Regions from separate parts of the Muricoprocola aceti genome, predicted to be linked through region 1. Evidence: riboswitches for the same ligand, from Rfam matches in the RefSeq annotation. Region 1 holds a riboswitch; the other holds the start of a gene.
What was found. Region 1 has a riboswitch for cobalamin ahead of OCV47_RS11120 (MATE family efflux transporter). Riboswitches for the same ligand answer to the same signal wherever they lie in the genome.
Positions count from the first base shown of each region.

Region 1 (5,144 bases):
GTTCATCTGTGCTTACGGCGGCGGTACCGTTTGTGGTTCTAACACAATTCTCTATTCTCCGGCTAAGGCTAAACGCTCAAAGCCGACACTGCAATTCTGATATTTATTTCTATTAGTTAAATAGCTAACACTTATGCTTTAGTTTGTCAATACACTAACGTGTAAAAGTGCATTTTATTTATTCCATTTATGATACAGGAACTGGAACATAACAGTAAATACCACGCCCGTTACGATCCAGGATGTAATGTAGATCCAGATAATACATTCCATGCTTTCGAAGTGAGGTAATACAAAGAAAATTGCAAGCACACGAAGCACACAAGTAAAGGTAAGTGTCAGCACAGTTGGGATCAGTGTCTGACCGGCACCGCAGATTGCTCCACTGAATGCTGCATATAAACCATAAAACACATAGAATGGCGCCATCAGACGCATATATTCGATCACCAACGGAATAACTGCCGGTGCATCAGAATCCGGTACAAAGAGATACCCAAAAGATCCTGCTGCAAAGAAAAGCCCTATGCTTACTAAAGCAACCGGAACTACCGTCAATGCAACACCTATAAAAGTACCCTTGTATGCTCTCTTATGCTGATTTGCGCCCAGATTCTGAGCCACAAAAGTAGACTGAGCAGATCCCATAGAGTCGGCAATCAGCCAGATCAGCAGATCCAGAGTTCCACATACTCCCCAGGCAGCAATGACATCCGTGCCTCTGCCATTGACCGCAGAAGCTACAATAGAATTGGCTATCGGGAAAAGAATCGACTTGATACCTAAAGGAATACCAAGCGTTACCATACTTCCTGCGTGGGCAAAAGAGAATTCCGGATAGAGGAAGATTTTCTGCTTTTCTTCTTTGGAAATCCTCTCGATCACATACAACGCAATGATCGCACTGATAACCTGTGACATAATGGTAGCATATGCCGCTCCGGCAACACTCCAGCCAAATACACCAACAAAGAGATAATCGGCTGCCACATTAAACAGACCACACACAATCAGGATGTATAAAGGGGTTGCAGAATCTCCATAGGCACGCAGAATACCTGCTGCATTGTTATACATAACGGTAGCAAAAATGCCTGCAAAATAAACTCGTACATAAGATAAAGTCAGTGCAAAAATATCTCCCGGTACTTTCATAAGTGTCAACATCCACGGTGCCAGAGATACACCGATCACAGAGAATACAATACCCATCACAATGGACATCGTCAGTGCAGTACGAACAGACTTGCCAAGTTCATCCTTATTTTTAGAACCATAATATCTGGAAATGATAACGGTCATACCGCCGGAAAGACCTCCCATAAAATTAAGCGGGAATTTAAATAAAGTAGCGACCGAATTAATCGCCGCAAGTCCAGTCTTTCCCACAAATCTTCCAACAATAATCGAATCTACCGTCGTATACATCTGCTGAATGATGCTGCCGGCTATGATCGGCAACACAAACATGGTCAGTACAAACCATACTTTTCCTTCTGTCAGATCCTTCTTCATCGTTGTTTTTTTCCATTTCTTTTTCCGAACATTCTGTATCTCAACAACAATAATTAATAAAAAGGTCTATCCCGCAAGGAACAGACCTTTTGTATCAAAAATAAGCATAGTAATCAGAATTACCATACCGATTTGCACAAGGTTCCTGTGACCCGCAGGAAGTATCTCAATAACCAATCAGGCCTGTCTTCTGACTTACAGATTTGCGATCTTTTTCTCCTTCCCAAAGACGAATCTCATCTTCAGTGGATCTACGAAAAAATCTCCCTGCTTACAGCGGCGGCACCGTGCGGGACTTACACCCGGCTTCCAGACTCTCCTGTCGGAGAGCACCTGATGGCTGCATCGTTATTTTTATTGCTTATAATAGCACATTACTGTCCAACTGTCAACGCAACTTCTTCCGATCTTTTTCAATAATTCAACAATTAAATGGGAATTCTATTTTACAATAAACAATTTTAGTATCAAAAAAATTTGCAATCTTATAACGAAAAAAGAGCTTCCCGATTTCTCGAGAAGCCCTGTAAAATCAATGAATATTTAATTATTCGATGATAGAAGCAACACGGCCTGAACCTACAGTACGTCCACCTTCACGGACTTTGAGATTGTTATATCTGATGATAAACGGCTGCTTTCTGTGGCTTTATTGTTTTTAATTTATTATTTTATGTAGGATATTGGTAATTCTGAGAAATTTTGTAGCCAAAATGTAGCCAGTTTTATAAAGCAACCATTTTCTTAAAAAATGAAACAAGGTCTTGCAGCCCTATGAATCCATTGATATAATCATTGCATGGGTGCTACCAAAAAACGGTAGGCGGTTAGTCCTTCAACGGAGGGTTGCAGAGTGCCAGTGGCACTCGTTTTGCAACGACCGAAGTGAAACGAAGAACTGTGACCCTCCGATTACATAGAAATCCCCAGAGCTTTCTGGTGGAAATCTCTCGAAAGGAGGGCTAAGCCATATGAGTATTGTTGACCTCATTGCAGTCATAAGCTTCGGCTTAACCTGCTTTGGAATAGGATATACCTTTGGTAAGGATATTAACAAGACACAAAAATAGCCGCCCCGGTCTGCTAAACTAGGCGGCAATTTTTGCCAAACTATTTATCGGACTAACCGTCTATCGGTAGCACTCTTTCTATAATCATACTAACACGATAAATCAAATATGTCAAAATCTTTTTTCTCATTACAAGCAGCTGGTATTGCCAGCCACCTGCTTTTTATTTCTTATAAATTGCCTTTCCACTCATTCCTTTTGATTTTAAAAGCTTCTTATACGCATTCAACTTTTTCGCCGGAACTCTGACCGTCGGTTTTAAATATGTTCCTGTAAAAGCTTTTGTACCAATGGTCTTGCTGGACAATGCGCTTGTCTTAAAGGTAATGGTTCTAAGTTTTTTACAATTATAGAATGCCTGCTTTCCAATACTTTTGACTGTGCCAGCAATTGTAATACCGTTCAAGCTTACACAGTTAGCAAATGCTCTGCCTCCAATCTTCACAATACTATTTCCACCGCTTACTTTACTCAATTTTTTGCATCCATAGAATGCATTTGCTCCTATTACGGTTACGTTCTTTCCAATGGCAACAGTTTTAAGTACTGTATTATTCTTAAACGCATTTGTAGAAATTCCCGTAACTTTATTTCTCTGTATCTGGTACGAAAATAGTGAATTTTGGGTGCACGAAGTAAAACGTCTTCTTATTTCATTTTACATGGCCTTGTGTGTACCCATCCATCTACGGCAGCGAACCTCCCATGTCTACCAGGATCATCAGTCTATGCCGAGTCCTAACTTCTCTCGTCCCGCCTGTCCATAACCAGGGTGTCAGCTCAGCTCCTTTACAGGGTCATGCCCTCTGGAATATATTCCTGCCGACTACTGGCTCATTCTTTGTTTGTTGTATTACTGACTTCTTTCCTGTAACAGCACCTTCTGGTGGACGCTTTCCTGTTACATTCCATTTACTTCTTAATTCCAGCTATCATGGCTGGTCTCAGCCTTCCAGTTCCCTCTCTGAAGGGCTCAGACCGGCCATGATACACTGTTTCTTTCTCTTTATGCTGCTGGCTGTATTTCTGGTCTTACGATGTCATTCAGCATCTTCTGACCATCATAATCCACACCTTTGGTTAGTATCGTATAAAATATCCGGATCAGCTTACATGCCACCGCTATCACTGACTGCATCTTTTTCAGTGGATTTTTCTCCCTTGTCCGGTAATAACTATGGATTTCTTTAAACTCTTTGTTTTTTCCGATCACGGATATCGCAGATTCATATAATGCATATCTCGAACGCTTTCTTCCTCTGTGACTGATCCGGCTTTCTCCGTTATGTTTCCCAGAGCTGTCCGCAACAATCGCATAACCGGCAAGCTTCTGCACTTGTTTCGGATTATCAAAACGTCCAATGTCTCCTACTTCTGCAATAAAGCAGCTCACTGTCTTTATCCCTATCCCATTGATCTCCATCAGCTTATCTATATAGGGAATCTCAGAAAGCGTTTTCTCTATTTCTTCCATAAGTTCATCCATCCGTTTCTTATATCCTTCGTAATCTTCCAACAGGTTTCGGATCTCTTTTCTGACACTTCTTGGTGCTTCCGTATTTCCGATGCTGTGCTCCGCTGCTGTTACCAGGGTCGTTGCCCTCTTAATCCCAGCGCCTTTCAGCCTTGCATCTCTCCATATCTTGTTTACACCTTCCACTCCAAGTTCCCTGATATCACAGGGCAGCGATGCCTGTTTGATTACCATCAGTCCGCTTACTGCATCCGGATTCCTGTAAACGTCTTTGATCTCCGGAAAATAAATGCTGAACCAGCGGGCCATCCTGTTTTTGATCCTTGTGATCTCTTCCTGTGTCTGAATTCGAAGGTTAGACAGATTTCTGATTTCTGCATAGATCCCGGTTGGAATATATGGATATGAGAATCTTCCTTCATTTACCAGACCTGCAATTGTTTTTGGATCTTTACGGTCATTTTTACTTGGATTATTGTCATCCAGCTCTTTGGATTTCTTGACATGATGCGGATTCACATGTACCGGCTTCATTCCCTGTTCCTGCAGGTACGCTCCAAGGTTCAGCCAATAGTGACCTGTTGGCTCCATTCCTGGAATAATAACTTCCATTCCATGTTTCTCTACTATATCGTCCATCCATTCTTTGAATGCTGCAAATCCAGCTTCATCGTTACTGAAAGCAAACGGCTTCTTTGAGTACTCATAATTGCGCCAGCTAAAAGCCCTTGCATAATGGGTTTCACTTCCCACATCAATACCAATGATTAAAGTTTTTTCCGTAATAGATGCAATTTTTGCGTTCTGTGTGTTATAATTCATTTCAAGTACCTCACTGTTTAATAAGATTTTTTACTAACCGTGCAAAGTCAGTAATCTTATTTTACTCTGAGGTATTTTTTTCTCAACCTTCTTTCTCGGAATTCCTTATATTTGAATTATACAAGAAGCTCCTTTATTTTCATAATAAGAACAGCTCATATTCATTTTCCCCCTATTTTTCATAAAGTAGACATTAAGAAACATATATGATACAATCAAATACAAAAGATAAATCACAAAAAAAGCATGAAAAACAGTATTTT
Region 1 is NZ_JAOQKE010000015.1:2,301-7,444, forward strand. It holds cobalamin riboswitch at 1-108, opposite strand, end outside; gene OCV47_RS11120 (MATE family efflux transporter) at 175-1,515, opposite strand; cobalamin riboswitch at 1,679-1,867, opposite strand; gene OCV47_RS11125 (leucine-rich repeat domain-containing protein) at 2,749-3,237, opposite strand; gene OCV47_RS11130 (IS110 family RNA-guided transposase) at 3,592-4,881, opposite strand.

Region 2 (5,496 bases), on a different contig from region 1:
TCTTTTCTCTTTTCCGGATCCATTTCGCTTTGTAATTCCTTATATAATTCATCATATTCCGGATTTGAATATGCGCAGTAAGAGGTATCCGTCGCCCAGTTTGCCATAAAGGCCAGAGGATCTCCTGTACCAACTGTCATCCAGTTATTATTATTGAGATCATAATCCAGAGCTGCCAGTTTGCTCCACTGATCATCAGAGCTGCCGTATTCCGGAACCACACCGATACCAATTTCTGCCAGATACTGTGCATTAGCATCTGAGAAATCATTCAGCAGACGGTTTTCGTAAGAAATATATCTCAGATTGATGTTCTGACCATCCAGTTCACGGATTCCGTCTCCGTCTGTATCCACAATTCCTGCTTCATCCAGAATCTGTTTTGCCTTTTCCGGATCATAGGTATATGGATTTTCCAGTTCATCATAACCATAGTTCAGTGTAGATGGCAGAACTGAGAAACCTGGAGTATAAAGTCCGCCAATTGTCTTTGAGTTACAAATTGTATCATCGTCAATTGCCATCAGTATCGCCTGACGCAGTGTTTTGTTGCCCAGCACTCCGTTAAAGTTCATCCATGAAAATCCGCAGCGCACACCAGATGCAATATCTACTGTATACGCATCGCTTTCCTGAAAGCTCTGAATATCTGCTACGTTCGTAATATTTTCTACCAGGTCTACCTGTCCACTCTGAAGTGCCATTGCCTTTGCGGAGTTGTCTCCCATAAACATCAGATTTACTTTGTCATAAGGTACATCTTCACGATAATATTCATTGGCAGCCAGTTCATATCCAACACCAACACCATTAAACTTTTCGATTTTGTAAGGACCGGTACCGATAATTCCATTATCGAAGTTCTCGATATGCTCTACGTCTGTGATACCCATCGTCGGATGACAGAGCTGCCCCATCAGATTCGCATATGGTTTACTTGTTTTAATGAAAATAGTATTTGCTTCATCATCAGCTGTTACTTCTGCTTCAAATTCCAGATATTTTTCTGGTTTTGCTGATCCGGATGGTCCTACTTCTTTCATATGATCAAAGTATGCTTTCACTTTGGATGGAGTCAGATCACAGCCGTCAGAAAACTTGATACCATCTTTCAGCTTAATCGTCCACTCTGTATGTTCATCATTTACTTCGTAACTTTCTGCCAGCCATGGTGTTACTTCCATATTGTCATCAAATTTGAACAGGGCTTCCGCAATTCCGTATCTCATGGCATTCCATCCAGCATTTTCATCCATGGCACTATTTACTACACCATCTGTATACATGGCACATCCAAAGTTCAATACCTTATCTTCTGCATTTGCGGTAATTCCCATAGACAGCAGTGCTGCGGTTGCTGCTGCAATCATCATGGCTTCTCTTTTTTTGTTTTTCATTTTCTTTCTCCTTATCCTTATCTTTTTGTTGCATTATTATGATGATATCGGTGTTTTCACATCTCTATCTTTTCATACTAATTCTAATTCATATGGAACTGCATTTATCTATTTCATAATTTTTCTGTAAACGCTTTAAATGAGTCAAAGTCTGCTGATGGTTCCTGAACCCCGGACATAGTACGTCCCATATTCTTCACAAACCGGAAGTACCTGTTCCAGATCAGTAGAAAGAAAAGAGATAATCCCTTTCACTCCCTTTTCATGCAATTCTTCTATAAATGTAATTTCATCTTCTGCACTGAGGATTCCTGTTGAATAGATAAAATCTACAAGAAACGTGATATCAATATAGTTTTCCAGATAATTTTGAAATGCTCTTACTTCTGCTTCGTTAACCATTTTTTCATATCATACTGCCCTCATATTACAAAATATTTCCACTTTTTCTTCCCGACGCGTAATAAAAATGCAATATCATATGAATTGAATGAAATAAAAAAGCACCCTTTTATTGCTTTTAGGGTGCGCTGTAAAACATACTATATTGTTCTCTTATACACCGTAAGAAGTAACCAATTCCCTAATGTATGCAGGTCTCCTGACTTGAGTTCTGCATCTGTTATCGTCTTCCCACAATTTCTGCAGTGACATTATGATAACCGACTCCCTCTTACAGTGGCGGGACCGTACCGGACTTACACCGGTTTCCCTTTTCATCTTGCTTTCGGCAAGAACATACATCAAATATCTAATTATTTTTAATATAATGGTTCATGAAACAACTGTCAATAGTATTTATAAAAAATGTCTTCTCTTTATAACAGTTTCGCCTTCTGACTGAACCATCACTTCCATCAGTTCGTTATAAAGGTCCTTGCCATAATGTCCGCCCATTCTGGTTCCTCCTCCGTAGTTTGCTGAAAAAAACATACTACAGAACCGTATTTTTTGCGAATAGCGCGAAAAAAGGCTTCGTCAAAATGATGGTGGGAATCCTTTTTTAAAAACCGTTTCCAATTGCCGACATACAATATGCATCCAGCCCTTTCCAGGTTTTCTCACTGTTGATATTTCTAACTGATACTCCTATTCCTTTTTGTTTGCATGATTCCAATATTTTGGCACTCACTTTTGCCCTTTTTATGCACAAAAATACGCGGTTTTTTCCACTTTTCAGTTTCTCTGCCTTTTGAACCATGGCTTCCACTGACTCTGATTTAGGAATATAGCCGATTTCTGCGACTGGATCCATTTCTTTCACCCATTTCAGATATTGAAAGTTAAAAGAGATCCACACTACACGATTCTGCAATCCTGACTCCTGCACCATTTTATAAACCTTGCGAAACTTTGCTTTTGTCAACCCGCTTCCATTCTTCAGTTCCAGATACGGTATCACATCCTTCTGTACACAATATCTCAACACTTCTTGTAAGCTTGGTATCTTTTCCCCTGCATACTTTGATGACTTCCATGATCCGGCATCCAGTTTCCGAAGCTGTGCATAGGTATATTTATCTGCTCTCCCATGCCCATTTGAAGTACGATCTACCCGCGCATCATGCAAAATCACCGGTACATTATCTTTCGTAAATTGAATATCACATTCAATATACTGATATCCTTTATCTGCTGCCAGTAAAAATGATGCCATAGTATTTTCTGGTGCCCTGAAACTGTATCCCCTGTGTGCTACCCGGTATGTCTGTTTCTCTTCCGTTTTCTTTTGTCCGACTACACGTATCAGACAGCTATATGTTTTTTTGTTCTTGCCCGTGCAGGTAATCCATGCTGTTCCACAGCTGTTTGTATTTATTTTTCCATTCTGCACCGTTGCAACCGCCGGGTTTGATGTTTTCCACTGTATGGCTCTGTCCCCCTTTAATCTCAATCTGACAGACTTTCCCATCTGCAGCAGATACTGTCTGGACGACAATTCTGGCTTCTTTGCTGCCATACAGTCCTTCGATCCGGCACACAGCAACATCAACAGCAATAACAATAGCATTCTTCTTCCCTGTTTCATTTTTCCCCCTTATCTGGCAGCTTCCTGCCTGCTGTATTATCAGCTGCTTTCTCCCTTTCCACAGCATATTTTTTTAATCATAACATAAAAACAGAGCAGTGCAAGTATAAATCTATACTTTTTACTGCTCTGTATTATCATTCTATATCATTTCAACCACTCAGACCATCTGTGCTCCTGCACTGGTCAGTGCCTTGCGTACTGCTTTTGCTACTGCATAAGCTGCTGCCAGAGATACCAGATCCTTTACCAGATATGGTGCGGAGCCTGTCAGGAATGCACCCCATGCATTCAGTCCGGTTACAATGCTCAGCTGGATCACTCCAAGGATATGACAGCAGGCCAGACCTGCTACGGACAATCCGATCAGTGCCGGCATAGATCTTTTCTCATATCCAAGACCACACAATGCAACCATTGGAAGGAAGCCCCAGATATAACCGCCAGCCGGGCTAACTGTGAATCCTAATCCACCGGAAAATCCCGCAAATACCGGAACTCCCACAGCACCAAGTAGAATATAAACAACTGTCGATGCCAGTCCATACCGCCATCCCAGAATATATCCTGCCAACGCCATAGCAAAGGTCTGCATGGTTACCGGTACACCCGATGGAAGGGGAAACTGAATCTGAGACATGACTGCCATCACTGCAGCCAACATGCCTGTCATTACCACTTTCTGAATAGAACTCTGTGTTTTCATTTTTTCATTACTCCTCGCTCTTGTATTGTTAACTTTTCATATAACTCAGTTGACAATATTATAGGTGTAATGTTTTTATTTGTCAACCATTTTTCTTTTCCAGTTGACATACTCTGGTTACAAAAAGCAGAAATCATCATTCTAATCTCTGCTTTTTATACTCATGACCGGTTCTCCCAGCCTGATTTCTTCTTTATCTGTTATCTTAATCTCCGGGAACTCTCTGCTGTTCGTCACAAATACTGCGGTAATCGGATCATAGCCTTTTTCCTTCAGAAGCTTCAGATCGATTCGAATCAGTTCCTGTCCTCTTTTTACCTGTTCTCCCTCTGCCACACGAAGCTGAAATCCTTTTCCTTCCAGTTCTATCGTATCGATACCCACATGAATCAGTATTTTTTCGCCATTTGTTCCTTTTATGGCTATGGCATGTCCTGTCTGAGCAGTCATAATAATCATTCCGTCAAATGGTGCCACAATCTTTCCCTTAGAAGGTAAAATTCCGATTCCTTTTCCCACAAGTCCCTGTGAAAATGTCTCATCCGGTATCTTCTCCTGTGGAATGATCTTCCCTTCTGCCGGTGCTCCCACGTTGCTTGTTCCATCCGTATTCTCATCCTGTTCCTTCCAGAATATTCCGGTAAGGATGAAAGAAATGCCTCCGGCAACTATCAGCATCAGTATATACTGCTTCGTACAGTCCAGTGTGATCAGCATGGCCAGCAGTCCGGTCACTCCATAAGAAGATCCATATACTCCAAGCATACTTCCCGTGGCTGCGCCAAAAGCTGCTCCAATCATTCCACATATCAGTGGCCGGATAAATCTTAAATTGATTCCAAAAATAGCAGGCTCTGTAATCCCCAGTGCTGCTGATATACTGGCCGGAAGCGCCACTGCTTTTACTTTTCTGCTTCTGGTTTTGAAAAATACAGCAAGACATGCCATACACATGGCAAAATTTGCTGAGGAAGATACCTGTATCCACATATTTTTTCCGGTCTCAGCCAGCATGCCGGTCTCCAGTACACCAAACATATGATGCGTACCAAATACGACGGTAAGAGGATACGCCGCTCCACATAAAAAAGCTCCGATACCAAGTGGCAACCGCAACGTAAATCTGGTAATATCCACAATCAGATTTTCCATTTGCACAAAAAATGGTCCGATCATTGCCATCGTCAGAAACGCTGTCACAATTATCGTAACTAGAGGCGTCACGAACAGATCCAGTATTTCCGGTACATGGCGATGCATCCATTTTTCGATTTTACACATCAGCCAGACAGCAATGATCACCGGTATCACATGTCCCTGATAATTCACTCTGCGGATATGGAATCCCAGTATATTCCAATAAT
Region 2 is NZ_JAOQKE010000017.1:57,150-62,645, reverse strand. It holds gene OCV47_RS12090 (ABC transporter substrate-binding protein) at 1-1,397, opposite strand, end outside; gene OCV47_RS12085 (hypothetical protein) at 1,542-1,799, opposite strand; cobalamin riboswitch at 1,972-2,154, opposite strand; gene OCV47_RS12080 (glycerophosphodiester phosphodiesterase family protein) at 2,401-3,426, opposite strand; gene OCV47_RS12075 (biotin transporter BioY) at 3,587-4,132, opposite strand; gene OCV47_RS12070 (glucose PTS transporter subunit IIA) at 4,274-5,496, opposite strand, start outside.
Region 2: linked by a shared signal. The riboswitch ahead of OCV47_RS12085 (hypothetical protein) and the one ahead of OCV47_RS11120 (MATE family efflux transporter) in region 1 are both predicted to bind cobalamin.